DNA from 2 places in the Agromyces sp. NPDC058110 genome. Region 1 is predicted to be linked to the other one. Evidence: riboswitches for the same ligand, from Rfam matches in the RefSeq annotation. Region 1 holds a riboswitch; the other holds the start of a gene.

The links. A riboswitch is a leader RNA that binds a small molecule or an ion and turns the genes downstream of it on or off. The one in region 1 is predicted to bind thiamine pyrophosphate.
Region 2: another riboswitch for thiamine pyrophosphate. It lies ahead of ACFVS8_RS13540 (MFS transporter); the one in region 1 lies ahead of ACFVS8_RS03255 (ECF transporter S component).

What each region holds. Positions count from the first base shown of each region.
Region 1 covers NZ_JBHVTI010000001.1:664,898-670,275, reverse strand. The annotation lists gene ACFVS8_RS03270 (hypothetical protein) at 1-451, shown strand, start outside; gene ACFVS8_RS03265 (DNA polymerase IV) at 520-1,860, shown strand; gene ACFVS8_RS03260 (hypothetical protein) at 1,891-2,235, shown strand; TPP riboswitch at 2,261-2,371, shown strand; gene ACFVS8_RS03255 (ECF transporter S component) at 2,407-3,054, shown strand; gene ACFVS8_RS03250 (ABC transporter ATP-binding protein) at 3,145-4,572, shown strand; gene ACFVS8_RS03245 (energy-coupling factor transporter transmembrane component T family protein) at 4,569-5,348, shown strand; gene ACFVS8_RS03240 (ATP-binding protein) at 5,359-5,378, shown strand, end outside.
Region 2 covers NZ_JBHVTI010000005.1:167,920-173,297, forward strand. The annotation lists gene ACFVS8_RS13530 (MFS transporter) at 1-664, shown strand, start outside; gene gap (type I glyceraldehyde-3-phosphate dehydrogenase) at 796-1,791, shown strand; gene ACFVS8_RS13540 (MFS transporter) at 1,846-3,240, opposite strand; TPP riboswitch at 3,234-3,341, opposite strand; gene ACFVS8_RS13545 (hypothetical protein) at 3,432-3,818, opposite strand; gene ACFVS8_RS13550 (DMT family transporter) at 3,869-4,825, shown strand; gene ACFVS8_RS13555 (helix-turn-helix domain-containing protein) at 4,882-5,298, shown strand; gene ACFVS8_RS13560 (ClpP family protease) at 5,333-5,378, opposite strand, start outside.

The DNA.
Region 1 (5,378 bases):
CGCCGAGGCGTTCGCCAAGCTCACCCCCGAGCAGCGTGCGCAGGTGTTCCGTGCACTCTCCCAAGAGGCTCCGCTGGGTGAGCGCGTCGATTCCGACGAGCCGTCGGCGCTGGCGCGCGCCGCGACCCGGGCCGAACTGCGCTCGCCCGGCACGATGGAGCGCACGTTCCGTGCGACGGATGCCGCGGGCGGTCGTCCCGGCGCAGGCGCGCCCTCGTTCGGCTCGATGGTCGGCAGTTCGATGCTCGGCACCGTGGCGGGCGTCGTGGTCGGATCGATGATCGCCCAGGCGTTCCTGCCCGGGCCCGACTTCGGCGGCGACCTCGCGGGCGACGCGGGTTCGGGCGCGACCGACGCCGCGGGCTCGACCGAGGCGTCGGGTACCGACGGCTTCGGGGGCGACCTCGGGGGCGACTTCGGCGTCGACTTCGGTGGCGACTTCGGATTCTGACGAACGTCACCAGGAGCCGGAACCGCGATGACGATTCGCATGACCGTGGCTGCGGGTAGGGTCGCACCGTGAGCAAGCAGGACGGCTCGTCGAGGCAGGTCACCACCGGGCCGGTCGACGATTCGGCGACCCCGATCCTGCACGTCGACATGGACGCCTTCTTCGTCTCGGTCGAACTGCTGTCGCGCCCCGAGCTCCGCGGCAAGCCCGTGCTGGTCGGCGGCACGGCCGGTCGCGGCGTCGTCGCGGCCGCGAGTTACGAAGCACGCAGGTACGGCGTCAATTCGGCCATGCCGATGTCGGTCGCCCTGCAGCGTTGCCCGAACGCGATCGTGCTGCCTGGCGATTACCCGTCGTACTCGAGCTACTCCAAGCGCGTGATGGAGATCTTCGGCGACATCACGCCGCTCGTCGAGCCGCTCTCGATCGACGAGGCGTTCCTCGACGTGTCGGGGGCGCGTCGTCTGCACGGATCACCGGCCGAGATCGCGTGGTCCATCCGCGAGCGCGTGCAGGCCGAGACCGGCCTCACCTGCTCAATCGGCGTCGCGGCCACGAAGTACGTCGCGAAGGTCGCATCCGGTCGGGCCAAGCCCGACGGCATGCTCGTCGTGCCGGCCACAGAGACGGTTGCGTTCCTGCACCCGCTTCCGGTCTCGGCGCTCTGGGGCGTCGGCCGGGTCACCGAAGAGTCGCTGCAGCGACTCGGGCTGCGCACGGTCGGCGACGTGGCCTCGATGCCGCCCGAGGCGCTCGAGCGCGCGGTCGGGCCCGCCCTCGCGACGAGGCTCGCGCAGCTCGCGCGTGGCGAAGATCCCCGGGCGGTGCACACCGCGCGGGTCGAGAAGAGCATCGGGCACGAGCAGACGTTCGGGCACGACCTCGTCGACCCGGTCGAGATCCGGCGCGAGCTGCTCCAGCTCTCGGGCAACGTGGCCGTCCGCCTGCGCAAGGCCGGTCTGGTCGCGCGCACGGTCTCGCTCAAGCTGAGGTACGGCGACTTCCGCACCCTGACGCGCTCGCGCACGCTCGCCGAGCCGACCGATGTCGCACGGCGCATCTACGACGAGGCATCCGACGCGCTGGTCGGACTCGTCGGCGACGGCCAACGGGTGAGGCTCATCGGCGTTCGCGCCGAGAACCTGCGCGAGTCGGGGTCGGGAGCGATGCTCTGGGACCCAGACGAAGAATGGCGCGACGCCGAACGCACGATCGACGAGGTCGCGGCGAAGTTCGGCCGGGGTGCAGTGCGGCCCGCCTCGCTCGTGCACCGCGAGCGGCGATCGCCCCGCGGGGCCGATGCCCAGCGTGGCGCCGCCGATCGGTCGGAGCCTCGCGATCGGCAGCGCACGGGGTCGGGCGAGGGAGACGCCCCGTTCGACCCGACCGCAGCGGGCTGGGGCTGGTAGCGCGCACGCCGCACGGGTAGCGTGGCCGTCATGGCTGAACTCGTACTGGACCTGGCGGAACGCGTCGCAGGCGTCGGGGTGAAGACCGCGTACGGCGACAAGATCGAGATCGACGGCGTCGAGGTGGTGCCCGTCGCCCTCGGGTACTACGGGTTCGGCGGCGGAACGGGCAGCGGCGACGCGACGTCGAACTTCACCGGCAGCGGAAGCGGCGGCGGGGGCGGCGGACTCTCGGTGCCGCTCGGCGCCTACGTGGGCGAGGGCGGCCGCGTGAAGTTCGAGGCGAACCTGATCGGGCTCGTGCTGGTCGCGACGCCGTTCGTCTTCGTCGTCGGCCACGCCCTCAAATCGGTGATCCGCGCCCTCAAGCGCTGAGCGGTCGCGCCGGCGTGTACGCTGGTGCACGAACACGGGAGTCCGGTGAGCCGGGCTGAGAGGAAGGTTCTCAACCTTCGACCGTCGAACCTGATCTGGATCATGCCAGCGCAGGGAGGCATTCACATCTCAACATCCCGTGCCGCTTTCCTCGATCGAAAGGGCACGCCAGTGCACAACACGTCCACCGAATCCGCCGCGACCGCCGCGGCATCCGGAACCACCGTCACGACCTCGCCGCGCCTGCGCTGGCGGGTTGTCGACATCGTCGTCGCGAGCGTCATCGGCGTGGCCGTCGGCGTCGTCTTCTGGGCGTGGGGGGTGGTGTGGGGGCCGATCTCGGCGCCGATCGAAGCGTTGCTCCCCGGTCTCCAAGCGGCCCCGGCCGCGCTCTGGGTCATCGCCGGCGTGCTCGGCGGCCTCGTCATCCGCAAGCCCGGCGCCGCGCTCTACACCGAGCTCGTCGCGGCCGTCGTCTCCGCGCTCATCGGCAGCCAGTGGGGTGGCCTGCTCACGATCGAGTCCGGCCTCGTGCAGGGCCTCGGCGCGGAACTCGTCTTCGCGATCTTCCTGTACCGCAACTGGCGGTTCCCCGTCGCGCTGCTCGCCGGCGCCGGCGCCGGACTCGCGATGGCGATCAACGATCTCGTGCTGTACTACGCGGGCGCGGCTCCCGCGTTCGCGACGATCTACACGGTCTCCGCGGTCGTGGGCGGTGCGCTCATCGCCGGCGGACTCTCGTGGCTCGCCGTGCGCGGGCTCGCCCGTGCCGGGGCACTCGACCGCTTCGCGGCCGGGCGCGAGCTCCGGGAGGTCTGAGCCGTCGTGCCCGGCGAGACATCATCGCCCGCCGCATCGGTCAGAGCGCGCGGCTGGGGGTGGCGCCACGGCGGTCGGCGTGCCCCCGCCGTGCGCGGCCTCGACCTCGATATCGCGCCCGGCGACCGCGTGCTGCTGCTCGGTGCCTCCGGCGCGGGCAAGTCCACCTTCCTCCACGGCCTGGCCGGCGTGCTCGGCGGCGACGACGACGGCGAGACGCTCGGCGAGCTGCTCGTCGACGGCCGCCACCCGGCCGCGGCTCGCGGCCGATCGGGGCTCGTGCTGCAGGACCCCGACTCGCAGATCGTGATGGCGCGCCTCGGCGACGACGTCGCGTTCGGACTCGAGAACCTCGGAGTCGCGCGCGAGCACATCTGGGCCCGTGTGCGCGCAGCCCTCGACGCCGTCGGACTGGGCCTGCCGCTCGACCACGCGACCGCAGAGCTCTCCGGCGGGCAGCGTCAGCGACTCGCGCTCGCGGGCGTGCTGGCCATGCGCCCCGGCCTGATCCTGCTCGACGAGCCGACCGCGAACCTCGACCCAGACGGGGTGCGCGAGGTCCGCGACGCCGTCGCCGCCGTCGCCGACTCGACCGGCGCCACGCTCGTGGTCGTCGAGCACCGCGTCGCGACCTGGCTGCCCGTCGTCGATCGCGTCGTGGTGCTCGATGCCGCGGGCGGCGTGCTCGCCGACGGACGCCCCGACGCGGTGCTCGCCGAGCGCGCCGACGAGCTCCGCGCGGCCGGCGTCTGGCTGCCCGACGAGGTGCCGTGGCGTGCACCGGAGCCGCTGGCCGGCCACCGGCATCCGCTGCTCGAGGCCGCGGGGCTCGACATCGCGCGCACCCCCGACGTGCCGGTGCAACGCGCGATCGACGTGCGGGTCGACGCCGGGCGGGTGCTCGCGATCTCGGGTCCGAACGGCGTCGGCAAGTCGACGCTCGCCCTCACGCTCGCGGGCCTGCTCCCACCGATCGGCGGGGCGCTCGCGGCGACCGAGCGGCTCGCGCAGGGTCTTCGCCGCGAACCGTCGCGGTGGCGCTCCCGCGACCTCCTCCGGCGCATCGGCACGGTGTTCCAGAGCCCGGAGCACCAGTTCCTCACCGGCTCCGTCCGCGCCGAGCTCGAAGTCGGACCGCGTGCGCTGAAGCTCGGGGAACGCGAACGCCGCGATCGCGTCGACGAGCTCCTCGCGTCGCTCCGCCTCGAGCACCTCGCCGGCGCGAACCCGTTCACGCTGAGCGGCGGCGAGAAGCGACGCCTGTCGGTGGCGACCGCGATCGCCACCCGGCCCCGCCTGCTCGTGCTCGACGAACCCACGTTCGGCCAAGACGCGACGACCTGGCGCGAGCTCGCGAAACTGCTCGTCGCACTCCGCGACGACGGGGTCGGCATCGTCGCGGTGACGCACGACGAAGCGTTCGTCGAGTCGATCGCCGACGACCGGTTCGCCCTGCGGCCCGGGCGCTTCGACGAGTCGACGCCGGCCGGTGCGCGTCGCTCCGGAGGCGCACGATGAGCATCGCGAGCGTCCGTCCGGGGCTTCCGCTCGGCGACGTCAACCCCGTCGCCAAGGTCGCCGCGACGGTGCCGCTCAGCATCGTGCTGATCCTCACGCTCGACGTGGTCTCGGCGAGCGTCGCGATCCTGTGCGAGATCGTGGTGTTCGCGCTCGTCGGGCTGGGCGGGCTGCTCTGGTCGCCGCGAACCCTGCCGGTGTGGATCGCCGCCCCGCTCACCGGGTTCAGCATGGTGCTCTACGGTGCGCCGTCGGGTGCGACGCTCTGGGACTTCGGCCTCATCCACGTGACCGAGGGGTCGGTGCAGATCGGCCTGGCGACGACGGCCAGGGTCATCGCCATCGCGCTCCCGGCCGTGGTGCTGTTCCTGACGATCGACCCCACCGACTTCGCCGACGGCCTGGCCCAGACCCTCCGATTGCCTGCACGCTTCGTACTCGGCGCACTGGCTGCGCTCCGGTTGGTCGGCTCGTCGATCGACGACTGGCGCACGCTCGACCTCGCGAGGCGTGCACGCGGCATCGCCGATCGTGGGCCGATCGTACGATTCGTCGGGCAGGCGTTCGCCCTGCTCGTGCTCTCGATCCGGCGCGGCAGCACGCTCGCGACCGCGATGGAGGCACGCGGCTTCGGCGCAGCCGGCGAGCGCACGTGGGCGAGGACCGCCCGCTTCGGGCGCGTCGAGTGGGGCGTCATCGGGGTCGGATGCCTCGTGGCGGCGCTGTCGGCCACGGTCGCCGTCGTGACCGGCAGCTGGAACGTGGTGTGGTCGTGACGCGGTGGGCATGACGACCCGCGTGCCCGC
Region 2 (5,378 bases), on a different contig from region 1:
CTGGGCGGTGCGCCCGGCCGCACGTGAGGCGATCCCGGCGATGCCGTCGAGCACCGGGCAGACGGATGCCGCGCCGCGGCCCGGTGCGCCGGCCGCCCGGTCACGCGGCATCCGTCCGATGCTCGCCGTGGTCGCCCTCGTGGGACTGTTGCTCGTCGGCCACTACGGCGCCTACACGTTCATCACCCGGATGCTCGCCGACGCGGCCGCGCCGCTCCCGGGCGGCGTCGGCACCCTGCTGCTCGTGTTCGGACTCGCCTCGGCCGGCGGCGTCGTGCTCGCCGGGCGCTTCGGTGCTCGCACGGGCCGCGCCCTCGTGGTCGCGGCCGTCGCGACCGGGCTCGCGCTCGCCGCCCTGGGGGCGGTCGGGGCGAGCCCGGCACTCGGCGTGGCCGTCGTCGTGGTGTGGGGCGTCGTGTCGGGCGCGGTGCCGCCGCTCGCACAGACCCTCATGCTGCGACTGGCGGGCACGCGTCATCGCGATCTCGCGGGCGCACTGATCCCGGTGGTGTTCAACCTCGGCATCGCCGTCGGAGCGGGCCTCGCCTCGGGGCTCGTCGGGGCGTCGGGCACGGCGCTGCTCCCGGCGTTCGGGGCGACGGTCGTCGCGGCATCCGCAATCGGGCTGGGGTTCGCGGTGCGAGCCGGTCGCGTCGTCCGGTGAGCCCTGGCGAGAAGCTTTCGCCAAGTGGCTTGCACGCCACTGTCGCCGAATCGCGGGCCGGGGCATCGTTGAGGGATACCACCGGGAAACCGGTACCACCGGGAGACCGGACCCTGAAAGGACCAACACGCATGACCCGCATCGCCATCAACGGCTTCGGCCGCATCGGCCGCAACGTCGTCCGCGCCCTCGTCGAGCGCGGCTCCGACCTCGAGCTCGTCGCCGTCAACGACCTGACCAGCCCTGCCGAGCTCGCGCGCCTGCTGAAGTACGACACCGCGGGCGGCCGGTTCGGCAAGTCGGTCGAGGTCGACGGCGACGTGCTCGTCATCGACGGCCGCCGCGTCAAGGTCCTCGCAGAGCGCGACCCCGCGAAGCTCCCCTGGGGCGAGCTCGGCGTCGAGCTCGTGCTCGAGTCGACCGGCCGCTTCACCGACGCCGAGGCCGCCAAGGCGCACATCACCGCCGGCGCCAAGAAGGTGCTCGTCTCGGCCCCCGCGAAGGGCGCCGACTCCACGCTCGTCTACGGCGTCAACACCGACGCGTACAACGCCGAGACCGACGTCATCGTCTCGAACGCGTCGTGCACCACGAACGCGCTCGCACCGCTCGCCAAGGTCCTCGACGACCTCGCCGGCATCGAGCACGGCTTCATGACCACCGTGCACGCCTACACGCAGGACCAGAACCTGCAGGACGCCCCGCACTCCGACCCGCGTCGTGCACGCGCGGCCGCCGAGAACATCGTGCCCTCGTCGACCGGCGCCGCGAAGGCCATCGGCCTCGTGCTCCCGAACCTCGACGGCAAGCTGAACGGCGACGCCATGCGCGTGCCGATCCCCGTCGGCTCGATCGTCGAGCTCAACGCGACCGTCTCGAAGGAGGTCACGCGCGACGAGGTGCTCGCCGCGTACAAGGCCGCCGCCGAGGGCCCCCTCGCGGGCGTGCTCGAGTACTCCGAGGAGCCGCTCGTCTCGAGCGACATCGTCGGCAACCCGCACTCGTCGATCTTCGACTCGGAGCTCACCCGCGTCGACGGCAAACACATCAAGGTCGTCTCCTGGTACGACAACGAGTGGGGCTTCTCGAACCGCGTCATCGACTCGCTGACGCTGCTCGCGGGCTGACCTCGCGCTGAACTCCGAAGGGCCCTCCGTCGACGCGGAGGGCCCTTCGGCATGTCATGCGCTCGGCAGGACCGATCCGGACGCCGCGGCCGGCACGCGCGAGCCCGCGGGATCCGTCCCGGCGACGGGCCGGGCGAGCGCCGCACCCGCGATCGCGAGCGCCGCCGCGACGACCATGAGCGCCGCGACGGGCCACCAGTGCCCGGTCGCCGCCACGAGCGCAGCGGCGAGCAGTGGCGCGAGCCCGCCGCCGACGATCGCGCCCGCCTCGCGACCGATCGTGAGGCCCGAGTAGCGCACGCCGGGCTCGAAGAGCGAGGCGAACCAGACCGGCTGCACGCCGTCGGCCGCCGAGTTCACGACGCCGATCGCGAGCGCGACGGCGCCGATGACGAGCGCGGCCGATCCGCTGCCGAGCGCCAGGAAGAGCGGCACGGCCAGCACCGCGAGCCCGACGAGGGCCGCGATCGTGAGCCGGGCGGGCCCGATGCGCTCGCCGACCGTACCCCACCACGGGCACAGCACGACCGCGAAGGCCGCGCCCGCGAGCAGGGCCGTGAGCGTCACCCACCGCTCGAAGCCGAGCGTCGTCGCCGCATAGCTCAGGCAGAACACCGAGACGACGTAGAACGTCGTGTTCTGCCCCGCCCGCACGAGGAACACCGCGAGCACGTTGCGCGGCGCGCTCCGCAGCACCGAGACGAGCGGATGCCGCGTGGTGCGGCGCTCCTCGAGGAGGGCCATGAACTCGGGCGACTCCTCGACCCGTCGGCGCAGCACCACGCCCACCGCGACGAGCACGATGCTGACGAGGAACGGCACGCGCCAGCCCCACGCGAGGAACGCGTCTTCGGCGAGCACCGCCGTGAGCACCGTGAACGCGAGGTTGCCGACGATGAGGCCCGCGTAGAGCGAGCTCTGCACGAGCCCGCCGCGTCGCCCCGCGCCGCCGGGTGCGGCCTCGACCGCGAGCAGCGCCGCACCGCCCCACTCGCCGCCGGTCGCGGCGCCCTGCACGAGGCGCAGCAGCACGAGCAGCAGCGGGGCGACGACGCCGACCTGCGCGTAGGTCGGGAGCAGGCCGATGAGCGTCGACGCGACGCCCATCACCACGAGCGTGCCGAGCAGCACCGGCCTGCGGCCGAACCGGTCGCCGAGGTATCCCGACACGAGACCGCCGAGCGGCCTGGCGAGGAACCCCGTCGCGAACACGGCGAACGAGAGCAGCACGCCCGTCGCGGCGTCCTCGGCGGGGAAGAACACCGCGGGGAACACGAGCGCGGCCGCCGTGCCGTACAGGAAGAAGTCGTACCACTCGAGTGCGGTGCCGATCGAGGCGGCGGCGACCGCGCGTCTCGCTCGGGCCCGCACGGCGGGTTGCAGCGCCTCCGCGTCGGCCGGGCCGGTCTGCACCGGCGGGTGGGCATGGTCGATTCGGGCGCGATCCATCATCGCGACATCCCTTCGCTAGTCCGAACTAGATCAGGTTCGACGGGTGTGATCTCAGCCGCGGGCCCGGTCGGGCAGGTGCGGCACCCCGTGTCACTGCCCGCCAGCATAGCCACGCGGCACCGATCGCCGTTCCGTACGTCAGGACATGACGACGAGCGGATGCCGCGTGGCCGACCTCGGTGCTCGGATCAGACGTCGACGCTCGGCACGAACACGCCGGGGCCGGGCGTTCCCGCGATCCAGTTCGGTGCCATCGGCAGCACGACCCCGGTCTCGAACGCGACGATGAGCGCGACCATCGCGTAGGCCATGATCGCGAACGTCGTGACGCCGAGCACGAGCCCGGTCGTGGCGACCCATGACCGGGGCTGTTCCGCGTCGCGGAACCGCTGCGCGCCCATGAGCGCGAACCACACCGCGAAGCCGCCGAAGAAGGCGACTCCGGCGACGCGCCCGAACTCCGCGGCGAGCGGAACGGTGAACGCCACGATCAGCGAGGCTGCGCCGAGCACGAGCCCGACCCACGCGAAGAAGCGCGCCCATCCGACGCCTGCGGTGTGCTCGTAGGGGATCATCCCCTCGATTCCACCATGCCGATGTCGGCGGAATGCGCCAGACTGACCCGGTGACGCGCCGTGGCTTCTTCCTCTTCGCCGCGCTCGGCATCGCGTGGGGCATCCCGTACCTGTTCATCAAGATCGCGGTGAGCGAGCTCGAGCCGGCGATGGTCGTGCTCGGGCGGTCGGGCCTGGCGGCCGTGCTGCTGCTGCCGCTCGCCCTGTTCCGGCACGAGGTGCTCGCGGTCGTGCGGCGCTGGAAGCCGATGCTCGCCTACACCCTCGTCGAGATCGTGCTGCCGTGGTACTTCCTGAGCTCGGCCGAGCAGCACCTGCCCAGCTCGACCGCCGGACTGCTGCTCGCCGCCGTTCCGCTCGCCGGCGTCGGCATCGCGTTCATCATGGGCCGCCCCGAACGCCTCTCCGGCTCGAACTGGCTCGGCATCGCCGTCGGCATGCTCGGCGTCGCCGCGCTCGTGGGCCTCGACGTCGCGGGCTCCGACCTCGGGGCGGTCGCCGAGATGGCGGTCGTGGTCGTCGGCTACGCGCTCGGCCCGGCGATCCTCGCCCGGTGGATGCCCGACCTGCCCGGCATCGGCGTGGTCGCGATCTCGCTCGCCGCGGCGGCCGTCATCTACGTCCCGGTCGTGTTCGCGACCTCCGCGTGGCCCACGGCCTGGCCGTCGACCGAGGTCGTGGTCTCGATCGTCGTGCTCGCCGTCGTCTGCAGCGCGCTCGCGTTCATCCTGATGGTCGCCCTCATCGGCGAGATCGGGCCGGTCAAGGCCACCGCCATCACGTACGTCAATCCGGCCGTCGCGATCGCCGCCGGCGTGCTCGTGCTCGGCGAGCGCATCACGGTCTGGACCGTGGTCGGCTTCGTGCTCGTGCTGGCGGGGTCGTACCTCGTCACGCGGCATCGACGCGAGCCCGACCCGGCACCGGGGCCCGAGGGCGTGTCGGCGGCGTCGACCGACCTGGCGGAACCGCCCGAACCGGCGTCCGACCGGCAGGCAGACGGGTGATTCTGCTCTCAGCGGATCCGCGCGACATCCGGGCGACCGCTGGGTAGCCTCGCGACATGGACGCGAGCCTGCTGCAGACGACCGAGCGGATGACGCGGCGCGGCGCCGAACGCGAGCGCACGCCGCTCTGGCGCGAAGCGCTCGGGGCGTTCCTGCGTCGCGAACGACTCGAGCAGCAGCGGATCCTCGCCGACGTGGCCGGCGCGGCCGACGTGTCGACCCAGTACCTCTCCGAGATCGAGCGGGGCCGCAAGGAACCCTCGAGCGAGATCCTCGCCGCCGTGGCCGAGGCGCTCGGGCTGACGCTCCTCGACATCGCCGCCGGCGTCGCCGACGAGCTCGCGCCCGACGAGGCCCGCCGGTCGCCGCGCCCGCTCGTGGTGCTCGACCTCACGGCGGGCGACCGGCGGTTCGGCGTGCAGACCTCGGCCCCCGTCGCCGGGTCGACGCACGCCGTCGTGCTCGCGGCGTAGCCCCCGCCTGCGCGGGCCCGCCTGCGACAGCCCGTCAGCGCTCGAGCACCGGCACGCGCTGCGCCGCGACGACGCGGTCG